One region of the Carnobacterium funditum DSM 5970 genome, then DNA from elsewhere that is predicted to be linked to it. Evidence: predicted binding sites of a transcription regulator. Region 1 holds the regulator's gene; the other holds the start of a gene.
What was found. Region 1 encodes LexA, which represses DNA repair genes until DNA is damaged. Its sites were predicted from a motif close to CNAACANNTGTTNG; they were not measured.

Region 1 (6,427 bases):
GTAGGGGGTCATGAGGCTATTGCTAAAGCAAATGAGCTAGGAGTTGATGTGATAGTCACTGATCACCATGAATTGCAAAGTACTTTGCCAGATGCTTATGCTTTAATTCATCCAAGACATCCAAATGGCCAATATCCTTTCAAAAATTTAGCAGGAGTAGGTGTGGCTTTCAAATTAGCTACTGCCTTACTAGGAGAAATACCTTTAGAGATGCTTGATTTAGTAGCTATAGGAACAATTGCTGATTTAGTCAGCTTAACGGGTGAAAACCGTGCTTTAGTAAAGCAAGGCTTAGCTGTATTGAAAGAATCACAAAGAATAGGATTAATTGCTTTATGTAAAGTTGCAAGTATCAAGCAAAATGAAGCAGATGAAGAAACGATTGGTTTCGCCTTAGCTCCACGTTTGAATGCTGTTGGACGTTTAGGAGATGCTGCGCCTGCCGTTGAATTGTTGACTACTTTTGATGATGAAGAAGCCGTACGCTTATCAGAAATGGTAAACGTAAAAAATAGTGAAAGACAGTCGATTGTCAAGAGAATAACTGCTGAAGCATTAGAAATGGTAGAAGAAGATTCTGACCAAGGCATTTATATTTTAGCAAAACAAGGATGGCACGAGGGTGTATTAGGAATTGTTGCTAGTAAAATAGTAGCAACAACTGGAAAACCAGCTATTGTTCTTAACATTGATCATGAAAAAGGATATGCAAAAGGTTCTGGTAGGAGTACGTCAACGTATCATTTGTTTCATGCTTTAGAAGATACTGATCATTTAATAACGAAATTTGGAGGACATCAAATGGCCGCCGGGTTAACTCTGCCAATTGAAAGCATAGCTAACCTTAGAACAGAATTGAATGCATTCTTGCAACAAAAAGAAGGGCCCAATCAATTAGAAAACGCCTGTTTTGTTGATGAAAAACTACACATTTCTGATGTGAGCATAAAGGCAATCGAAGAACTACAAAAATTAGCTCCATTCGGAACAGAAAATCCAAAACCTGTTTTTCTATTTGAGCAAGTACGAGTTCAAGAAATTAAAAGAATCGGTAGCGAAAAAACACATTTAAAACTTAATTTAATTGAAGAGAAAGCAACTCTAGATGCAATTGGCTTTCATCTTGGATCCATGGCTGAGAATATTGGAGCTGAAGCAGAAATTTCAATAACAGGTAAACTGAATATCAATGAATGGAATGGATTAAGGAAACCTCAGCTGATGTTAGACGACTTAGTAGTTAAAGGCACGCAATTGTTTGATTTAAGAAGTACCCAAGTTTCACCAAGTATATGGCAACTACCTAGTGCTGACTACGTTTTTTTCAATGATAAGAATTATAATAAATACCAAGAAAAAATACCGGTAACTGGATATTCTCATTTGATTTCAAACCAAAAAGAAAATAAGCAATTTGAAATGAAAACAACTAAACTCATTTTAGTCGATTGTCCAGATAACTTGACATTATTAAGAGAGCTATTACAAAATAGTGAACCTTCTAACATCTATGTAAGTTTCTTTAATCAAGAAAGTGTATATTTAGAGGGCATACCGAGTCGGATACAATTCTCACATGTTTTTAAATATATTGCATCGCATATGGATATTGACGTAAGACATAAAACGAAAATTTTATCCGGACATTTAAAACTAAAAGAAAATATGCTCATTTTTATAATCTCCGTGTTTTTTGAAGCAGGTTTTGTTACAATACAAGATGGTATTATGAATATTGTATCAAATATTGAAAAAAAAGAATTAATAGATACAAAAGTTTATCAAAAGCGGCTCGAAAAATTTGCTGCAGAAGAAGCTCTCATATACAGTCACTTTGCAGAACTTGAAAAATGGATGAAAATCCAGCTAGAGAAAGAACTGTAAAATCGAAACGGAGGAAGAAATTAATGGATTTAAAAAAATATATAGCTGATGTACCTGATTTTCCAGAGGAAGGGATTATTTTTCGTGATATTTCTCCTTTAATGGCCGATGGCGAAGCTTATCGATTTGCAACAAATGAAATAGTTAGATATGCAAAAGATAAATGCGTAGATATGATTGTAGGACCAGAAGCACGAGGTTTTATCGTGGGCTGTCCAGTAGCTTATGAATTAGGGATTGGATTTGCTCCTGCTCGGAAAAAAGGTAAATTACCGCGTAATACCGTAGAAGTTAGTTATGGTTTAGAATATGGCAATGACGTTTTACAAATTCATAAAGATGCGATTAAACCTGGCCAAAAAGTACTTGTTTGTGATGACTTGCTAGCAACAGGTGGTACCATTGCAGCAACTATCAAGCTTATTGAGCAATTAGGTGGAGAAGTTGTTGGGACAGCCTTTCTAGTGGAGTTAAGTGATTTAAAAGGACGCAATAAAATTGAAGGTTATGATATTTTAGCGTTAATGGAGTACTAAAAAGTTCTTAAATAGATTTCTTTTAACGGACTAAAGGACTCAAAAGATAGCTGATTTTTTTAATGGTTACAAAAAAACACCTCTTTTATCTATGGTTTGTTTTCCATAAATAAAAGAGGTGCATTTTTTATAGCTAAACTTTATCTATCGATACGTTAAAAATAGCATCATTTCTGTTCTGAAATTAAACAATAAGTATGGTTAAAAAATATGGCTACGGTACAAACTGACTACTTTACCAAGAATAGTAACTTCATCTAAAAGAATAGCGCTCATAGAATCATTTTCTGGTTGCAGACGATAATAGCGGTCTTCACGGTAAAATCTTTTGCACGTAGCTTCGTCTTCGTTTGTTAATGCAATAACAATATCGCCATTGTTTGCGCTAGATTGTTTGCGAACAATCACTTCATCACCATCAAAGATACCAGCATTAATCATGCTTTCACCTCTGATTGTCAACATAAAAAGAGTATTGCTTTCTTGTCTTAAATTAGGAGGAAGTGGAAAATAATCAGAAGCTTCTTCAACTGCTAAAATGGGTTCACCAGCAGCTACTGTGCCCAATAAAGGGATTTGTTCTAGTTGAATGCCTAATTTTGTTAGCCCTTTAGAGGTTAATTCAATAGCACGCGGTTTACTAGGGTCTCTTTGTATAAAGCCGTTCTTTTCAAGCCGCGATAAATGGCCGTGAACAGTTGAAGTAGAAGATAGTGAAACAGCTGTTCCAATTTCACGTACTGTTGGCGGGTAACCTTTTAATTTTACTTGGTCATGAATGTATTGCAAAACTTCGATTTGTCTTGATTCTGGTGTTTTACGCATAAATAGATGCACCTCAATTCTTTTATTATTTCTTATTTAGAATAACATAAATCAACCTCTGAATCAAACAAATGTTCGCTAGTGTAAAAAACGATTTTAATGCATAGAGTAATTTTTTTTGGTATAGTATTCAAATAATGAAAATAATGAGGTGAATGAAATGTTATCTAAAGATAAATTAACAAGAATTAACGTTCTAGCAAAAAAATCTAAAAATGAAGGCTTAAGTTTATCGGAACAAACAGAACAAAAAAAACTAAGAGAAGCTTATCTAGCTGCCTTTAGAGGTGGCATGCGTAATCACATTGAAGGATTAAAAGTAGTTGATGAAACTGGGGCTGACGTAACACCAGATAAATTAAAAAAAATTCAAAAAGAAAAAGGTCTTCATGACCGTTAAAGATAAAATAAAGCGGATATTAAATTATTTTTAATAAATTGCATTCAAACGTTGATTTGAATGTTATAAAACAGTAAAATAAAAGTAACATAATTGAGAGGATGATTTAATTGTTTGACAACACTGACCAATTAGCGATTAACACGATTAGAACACTAAGTATGGATGGGGTTCAAAAAGCCAACTCTGGACACCCGGGATTACCAATGGGAGCAGCTCCGATGGCTTATACACTTTGGGCTAAACATTTAAAAGTGAATCCTAAAAATTCAAAATGGGTGAATCGTGATCGCTTCGTTCTTTCTGCAGGACATGGCTCTATCATGCTTTATAGCTTATTACACCTTGCGGGTTACAATGTTTCAATTGATGACTTGAAAAATTTCCGTCAATGGGATAGCAAAACTCCTGGACATCCAGAAGTACATTTAACAGATGGTGTCGAAGCAACAACAGGTCCATTAGGCCAAGGTATTGCAAATGCAGTAGGTATGGCAATGGCAGAGACACATTTAGCAGCAACTTATAATAAAAAAGATTACACAATTGTGGATCATTACACATATGCATTGTGTGGAGACGGAGATTTAATGGAAGGGGTTTCATCTGAAGCAGCTAGTTTGGCTGGTCATTTAGAGCTTGGGAAACTAATTATGCTTTATGATTCAAATGATATTTCTTTAGATGGACCAACATCGAAAGCATTTACCGAAAATGTTGGGCAACGATTTGAAGCCTACAATTGGCAACATATCTTAGTAAAAGATGGTAATGACATTGAAGAAATCAATGCGGCAATCAATGCTGCAAGAGCTGAAACAAAAAAACCTACTATCATTGAAGTAAAAACAATTATCGGTTTTGGCGCACCAAATGAAGGAACTCATAAAGTCCATGGGGCTCCTTTAGGTCCAGAAGGTATTGAAGCAGCTAAAAAAGCTTACGGATGGGAAGGAAAAGATTTCTTTGTTCCAGAAGAAGTAAGCAAACGTTTTGAAGAAGACATGATTAACAAAGGTGCAAATTCAGAAAAAGAATGGCACACATCGTTTAACGAGTATCATACGGCTTATCCTGAACTAGCAAATCAATTTGAACAAGCAATGAATAATGAACTTCCAAAAGATTGGGATAGTGAGTTGCCAAGTTTTTCAGAGGGAGATTCTGCTTTAGCTTCACGTGTTACCAGCAATCAAGTATTAACAGCTATTTCTAAAACTGTTCCCGCTTTTTGGGGTGGTTCTGCAGATTTATCTTCTTCAAATAATACGATGGTAGCAGGTGAAAAAGATTTCCAACCTGGTCAATATGAAGGAAGAAATATTTGGTATGGTGTGCGTGAATTTGCTATGACAGCTGCAGCAAACGGAATTGCTTTACATGGCGGTTCAAAAACTTACGTGGGAACATTCTTCGTTTTTACAGATTATTTAAGAGCGGCCGTTCGTTTAGCAGCAATTTCTAAATTACCAGTAACTTATGTCTTTACACACGATTCAGTTGCCGTTGGAGAAGATGGGCCAACACATGAACCTGTGGAACATCTTTCAAGTTTACGTGGTATGTCTAATTTGACTGTATTGCGTCCTGCTGATGGCAATGAAGTGGTTGCTGCCTGGAAGATTGCACTAACTTCAACAGATCACCCAACAATGTTAGTCTTATCTCGTCAGAATTTACCTGTTTTACCTAAAACAAAAGAATTGGCGCAAGATAATGTTATTAAGGGTGCCTATGTACTTTCTCCACAAGATGGTGAAGTTCCAGAAGGAATTTTAATTGCAACAGGTTCTGAAGTTGCATTAGCAATGGAATCACAAAAAGTTCTTAAAGCAGCCGGAAAAGATGTTTCTGTCGTTTCTATGCCAAGTTTTGATTTGTTTGAAAAACAAAATGCTGCTTACAAAGAATCTGTTCTTCCAAATATAGTTCGTAAACGTGTTTCTATCGAAATGGGTTCAAGTTTCGGATGGGAACGTTATGTAGGATTAGATGGGACTATGATTGCTATTGACAAATATGGTGCAAGTGCACCTGGAGATAAAGTCATCAAAGAATATGGATTTACAGTGGATAATATTATTGAAAAGTACAATGAACTATAAAAGCTAAACCTTAATTTGCGGCTATGTAAATTGATAGAAAATCAATTTACATAGTTTTTTCTATTGAAAGCTTTTTACCTATTTATTTTTAGTCTAAACTCTAGTACAATTAGTCAGTGAGAAATTTTGAAAGGAGTGAGTATAAATGAATACAGGTTTAGCAATTCTTTTAATAGTTGTTGCATTAATTGCCGGTTTAGTTGGTGGATTTTTCCTAGCAAAAAAATATATGATGGATTATTTCAAAAAAAATCCACCTATCAACGAAGATACATTACGTATGTTGATGATGCAAATGGGTCAAAAACCATCTGAAAAGAAAATTAGACAAATGATGGCTTCTATGAAAGTTCAATCAGAAAAAAAAAATAAAAAAAAATAAGCAATACTTAGTATTACACTTATTTTTTAAATTTTGCGAGCAGGATATCTCTGTTTGCTTTTTTTATTAAAAAATTTTTTTAATAAAACCAGATAGTGGAAGTTTACAAAAAATTGGCTTTTTAAACAAGAAGGTCTTAAAAGAATGCGTAAAAGGCAAACGACATTAGCTATTGTACCTGGTTTTTCAACGATTCGTGATGCTAATATGATTCTTGTAATAGATCATGGTGGAATTATAGAATGAGGCACACATGATGAGCTACTTAGCCAAAATGGGGCTTATTATGAAATAT
Region 2 (6,427 bases), 420 kb from region 1:
TCTCTACCATTTCTTCAATGCGGGCAGGATGAATTCTTCCATCTTGAATTAGTTTCTCAAGTGTCATACGGGCAATCTCACGACGAATCGGATCAAATCCACTTAAAATGACTGCTTCTGGTGTATCATCAATAATTAAATCGATCCCAGTCAACGTTTCAAGAGCTCGTATATTACGACCCTCACGTCCAATAATACGACCTTTCATCTCATCATTCGGTAGAGATACGACTGAAACCGTAGATTCAGAAACCTGATCTGCAGCACTTCTTTGAATGGCTAAAGCAATCAATTCGCGTGCACGACGATCTCCTTCTTCTTTAGCTTTTTCTTCAGAATGTTTAACCATAACAGCCAATTCATGAGACAACTGTTCTTCTGTCTCTTCTATAATAATATGTTTAGCATCTTCTCGTGAAAGAGCAGCTACATTTTCTAATTCTGTTTCTTGTTGTTCAACTAGCTTTCTTGCTTGGATCTCCAAATCGTCCAATAGTTGTTGTCTTGAACCTAATTTCTCTTCTTTTGCTTCAAGTGTCCGTTCACGTTTTTCTAAGCTGTCATTTTTACGGTCAATGTTATCTTCACGCTGTACTAACCGATTTTCTTGTCTTAGAATCTCATTTCTTCTTTCTTTCAGCTCAGTTTCAATTTCAGTTCTATATTTGTAGTTTTCTTCCCTCGCTTCTAACATCGCTTCCTTTTTCATGGTTTCTGCTTCTCTATAAGCTTCATCCAATATTCCAGTTGCAGTGTTCCTAGCACCAGCCAATTCTTTTTCATGTTTTGATTTGCGGATGGCATACCCTACAAAAAGACCGACAACTAAAGTAACGATAGCGAAGGCTATACTGTTAAAATTCATTCTTCCACCTCCGTATCTTATTTAATTTGTCATTTCCTATTTATCAATTATCAATTATCAATTATCTGGTAGAACTTCGTAACTTTTTTACCAATAAAACCTACCTGTTATCTAAAGATAAAGTAAAGGATATTCTAATTTTAATTGTCTACACGGGACATGTCAACTTAATAATAGTTTTTGAGGGTGATTATGCTACTTTTGTCCATTAAATGAGAACGTTATCTTATATATTTCTCATTCTTCACCTTTTTTTCTTTTAAAAAAAAAAAAGAAGCTGAACCGGTACAACCCGTCCTAGCTTCTTTTTAGGCCTTTTTTTAAATAGGTTTTATTTTCCTTCAGTTAAAATCGGTTTACTTTTTTTTTCTGAAGTTGAATCAGTTTTCTTTTTTTCTTTTTCTTTATCTTTTTCATCTGTATTTTCCTCAGCCTCACCTATACCATAAGCTGCACGTACTTTTTTCTCGATTTCGGCTCTTAACTCAGGGTGATCTATGAAGTAACGTTTTGCATTTTCTCGTCCTTGTCCAATTCGTTCCCCCTTATAAGAGTACCAAGCTCCCGCTTTGTCTATAATATCTTTTTCTGATCCCATATCCACGAGTTCTCCAACTTGTGAAATTCCTTCTCCATACATAATATCAACTTCTGCTATTCTGAATGGTGGGGCTACTTTATTCTTCACTACTTTTATCTTTGTACGATTTCCCATAATATCCGTACCTTGTTTGATTTGTTCTGCACGTCTTACTTCTAAACGAATCGTTGCATAAAATTTAAGAGCACGTCCACCTGGTGTAATTTCAGGATTACCAAACATAACTCCAACTTTTTCACGAATCTGATTAATGAATAAAGCAATTGTTTTCGTTTTGTTAATTGAACCAGATAATTTACGAAGAGCTTGAGACATTAAACGAGCTTGTAAACCAACGTGACTGTCTCCCATTTCACCTTCAATTTCTGCACGGGGAACTAATGCCGCCACTGAATCAATAACAACAATATCTACAGCACCACTTGAAACTAACGCATCCGCAATCTCTAATCCTTGTTCACCTGTATCTGGTTGTGACAATAGTAACTCATCAATATCTACACCTAATGCGGCTGCATACTTAGGATCTAGTGCATTTTCAGCGTCAATAAATGCAGCAATTCCACCTTGTTTTTGAACTTCAGCTACAGCATGCAACGCTACTGTAGTTTTACCAGAACTTTCTGGTCCATATACTTCTATGATTCTCCCTCTTGGGAAACCACCAACTCCTAGCGCTACATCCAACGCTAATGAACCACTTGGAATAGTTGAAATACGAGTATCCACTTTTTCTCCTAACTTCATAACTGAGCCTTTACCAAAGTTCTTTTCAATTTTTTTCAATGCTAATTCTAATGCTTGTTTACGGTCTTCTGCCATTGTATGTCCTCCTAAATTGTTTTTTATTGCTATCAATTTACATAATTAATTTTATTTTATAGGTCTGTCAACATCCATCATACTTTCTTTTTTTATAAAATGCAAGAAGAAACCGAACAAACATTCGGTGCGCTATCTAATCCATTTCTCACTGAGTCCAATGGACTTTTCCATTAATCTGCTTGTCCAATAATTCTCGATAAATTAGATCTAATCCTGCTAGAACTGAAAGTTCCCGATTATTATTTCTATCTTTTTCAAAATGAAAACATTTTGCATACGGACGCTCATTTTTGATTGCTATACCTATCCAAACTGTACCAGGTTTTTTATTCTCTAACTTTAATGGACCAGCTACACCAGTAAAAGAAATTCCAATATCTGTGTTGAACTGACTTTTGACCTGTTCGGCCATCTTAATGGCACATTGGCTACTGACAACTCCGAATTGATCCATCATTTTTTGATTGATACCGAGTATCTCTTTTTTTATACGATTGCTATAAGTGACCAATCCACCTTCAAAAAATTCTGAAGCACCAGATATAGATGTTACCGTACTCTGAAAAGCTCCTCCTGTTAAACTCTCAGCTGCTGATAATGTCAATTCTCTCTCTTTCATTACTTTACTGACTACTTCAGCTAAACTTGTGTCATCTCCATAGCCATATAAGTAGTCTCCAGCGCGTTCTCTTATTATTACCTCTAAGTTATCCAACTTTTTTTCGCACTCGATTTCAGACCTTCCATTGGCCGTTAAGCGCAAGCTCACTTCATGCTTACCTGCATAAGAAGCTAACGTAGGATTTGCTTGTTTTTCAATCAAATCCTCCAACAATGTAACTAGACGCGATTCACCTATTCCATAAAAGCGTAAAATCTTCGATAGCAAAACAGTTTCATTTGCTGTTTGCTTCAGTAGCAATGGTTTTGCTTCTTGCTCAAACATTCTCTCTAATTCGTGTGGCGGTCCTGGCAGCAACAAATAAAAACAATTTTCCATTTTTAAAAACATGCCTGCAGCCATACCATTATTATTTTTTAAAACACTTGAATTTTTGATTACTAATGCTTGAAGTTCATTGTTTTCAGACATAGGGCGATTTTTTTGTTCGTGGAACTTTATAATTTTTTCCATAGTCTTTTCGTGCCGTACCAATTGTTTTCCAAGATGCTTTGCTAAAATTTGTTTTGTCATATCATCTTTTGTTGGACCTAAGCCTCCCGTTAAAACAACCAAATCGCTTCTTTCTTCAGCAAATTGTATGGCTTCTTCTAATCTTTCTGCATTATCTCCTACAACAGATTGATGATAAACTTCAATACCTAATGTTGCTAACTCTTTCGATAAAAATGTTGCATTTGTATTCACTACTTGTCCTAACAATAGTTCTGTCCCGACAGCAATTATTTCAGCATTCATCTTTTTCTCCTCACTTATAGTCAATATACGCTTGTTGACGGTCTTCTATTTTTTTTATTAGATCATAAAATCATTATTGAAATAAGATAGATTCTCATTACCATTCCACAGTATCTAAAATAGGCTGAGACGACTGTCCCAACCTATTTTTAAAGACACGTATGATTACACCGAAGAAGGTTACATGGAACCTTTAAAGATACTGCTATTTTTCACAAAATAATCGATTCCTGAATAAATAGTAAAAAACAAACAGATATACAACATGATATCAGCTAAAGGAATACCTAAACCTTCAAAAGGTAAATTATCTACCAATAACAAAATAATGGCAATCATTTGAGTCATGGTCTTAATTTTACCTGGCCATGCTGCCGCCAGGACTGTTCCTCCTTGTTCAACTAATAATAGACGCAATCCGGTTACCGCTAGTTCTCTACAAACGATAATTGCTACAACCCATGAAGAAGCTAAGCCTTGGCCAACTAAAATAATTAATGCAGTCATTACTAACATTTTATCAGCTAAGGGATCTGCAAACTTTCCAAAATTTGTTACCAAGCCTCTTGAGCGAGCAATTTTCCCATCAAGCCAATCTGTTATACTAGCAACTGCAAATATAATTGCTGCTATTAACTGTGTAATCTCAATCGTTGACCCCCATATTTGCCAAACTCCCCAATTTAAAGGAGCCAGAGCGATGATGACAAAAATGGGTATCATAAAGATACGCACAACCGTTAATTTATTTGGTAAATTCAAACTATCGCCTTCTTTCTTTTTTATTTATATTTAAATTTAAAACAATAAGAAAACTCTAATAAAAGAGATGTCTTATTGTCTTCTTACTTTATTCTTTTTCATTAAATTGAAATTCAATCTTCTGTGTGACTGCATCGGCCGCTTCAGGAGCGTACTCGACATTCTCATCATTTAACTGAACAGATGTAACCGCAGCGTTCCCTATAACTAGATTAACCTGCTTTGCACCATCTGGGATAGTAGCTTTCAATGAGTTTCCAGTAGTTAATAAGGCTTGATCGACCATAACGCCGTCAATTTCTATACTTACCCAACTGTCTCCACCTTCAGCAATCAAACTAATTTCATTTTTTCCAGCTACTCCTGTTACGGCAAAGCTAGTCTGAGAACCAGTGGAAGATACTATGGATATGGATTGTTTAGGTTCTTCTTTTTCGACAGAAGAAGACTCCTTTTTTTCTGACCCTTTTGTCTCTGATGAATTAGATTCCGTACTTGAGACAACGACCGTTTCTGAATTTTTCGTAATCATGTCTTCTTTAGCCGCTTGGTTTGTCTTGATAAAGGCTAGATAAATTGACGTTACTACAATGATGACTACAGCTGAAATGAGTAATGTAGGCAAATGATTTTGAACTTTTGTAAGGACCTTATTACCTGATTTATTACCTGAGCGTGTTTGGTTTGCCGACGCTTTTTCTACGTATTCTTCGTCATGAGTATGAGGAACAGTATCTGTATAATCTTCTAATAACTGATCTCCATTGAGCCCAACCGTATCAGCATACTGCTTAATGAAAGCTCGCGCGTAAAATTTACCTGGCATGACATTATAATTGCCTTCTTCAATTGCAATTAAATAACGTTTTTGTATTTTTGTCATTTGTTGTAAATCGTCTAAAGTATAGCCTTTAGCTTTTCTGGCTTCTTGTAATTTTTCACCGATTTCATTCATTCTATTCTCACCTACCAGTTCTCTTGTTTAGAGAGCCTAAAAAGCTCATATTACTTTTAATTATAACACAATCAAAGTTTGACTAACATCTCTTTTTGATGTTAGTCAAACTTTGATGTTAGTCGTTTTTATTTACAAGCAATTGTTTGCGTAGCTGCTCTTCTCTCACCTTAACCATCCACCGCTTACAATAATAGATTGTCCAGTTAAATAGGCACTTCTAGGTTCTAATAATTGATGGACCCAAAAACTAATTTCTGAAATACTACCCATACGTCCAACTGGTATCTCTTCTTTTAATGCAGCTAAATCCAATTCACTAAAGTCCGAATTCATTTTTGTTTCGATTGCCCCTGGCGAGATAGCATTAACTGTTATACCTAAGCTAGCCACCTCTTTACTATAGGCCTTTACAAAAGATAATTGAGCTCCTTTTGTTGTACTATAAATAACTTCCATCGAACTACCTGATTCCCCATAAATAGAGCTGATAAAAACAACTCTTCCCGACCTAGAATAAGCTAATTTTGTTTGTAGTGTCTGCAACATTAATAAAGGCGTTTTTACATGGACTGCCCACATATCATCCATTGTTTTAGACGTTACTTCTGTCAATAATTGAAAAGTTGTAAAACCACTTGAAAAAATAATTGCATCTAATTGGAAAATATTTTTAACAAACTCCTCAATTCCTGATTCATCTGTCATATCTAGCTTAATTCCAAAAAAATCCTGTTTAGGAAATGCAGTCTGATAATCGCGAAGTTGTTTTCCAACACTTTTATCATCTGTATGATAATGTAAATACAATGACCAACCACTTTCAGCCAATTCTTTTGCAATTCCTGCACCAATATCTCCACTAGCTCCCATGATTAAAGCTGACTTCATGTTTTGCTGTCTTCTTTGGGCAAAATATGAAAAACACTCATATACTTTTCTTGCATAAACTCTTCTGCAAGAACTTTTATTTGATTTAGAGTGATGGAATCAATGATT

Region 2: the regulator LexA is predicted to act here: its motif matches at 2,402-2,415, upstream of recA (recombinase RecA).

The regions. Positions count from the first base shown of each region.
Region 1 is NZ_JQLL01000001.1:524,964-531,390, reverse strand. It holds gene recJ (single-stranded-DNA-specific exonuclease RecJ) at 1-1,884, shown strand, start outside; gene BR44_RS02305 (adenine phosphoribosyltransferase) at 1,908-2,420, shown strand; gene lexA (transcriptional repressor LexA) at 2,622-3,245, opposite strand; gene BR44_RS02295 (DUF896 family protein) at 3,406-3,645, shown strand; gene tkt (transketolase) at 3,756-5,750, shown strand; gene BR44_RS02285 (YneF family protein) at 5,896-6,132, shown strand.
Region 2 is NZ_JQLL01000001.1:942,370-948,796, forward strand. It holds gene rny (ribonuclease Y) at 1-865, opposite strand, end outside; gene recA (recombinase RecA) at 1,197-2,288, opposite strand; gene BR44_RS04295 (competence/damage-inducible protein A) at 2,437-3,711, opposite strand; gene pgsA (CDP-diacylglycerol--glycerol-3-phosphate 3-phosphatidyltransferase) at 3,892-4,473, opposite strand; gene BR44_RS04305 (helix-turn-helix domain-containing protein) at 4,562-5,428, opposite strand; gene ymfI (elongation factor P 5-aminopentanone reductase) at 5,594-6,319, opposite strand; gene yfmH (EF-P 5-aminopentanol modification-associated protein YfmH) at 6,316-6,427, opposite strand, start outside.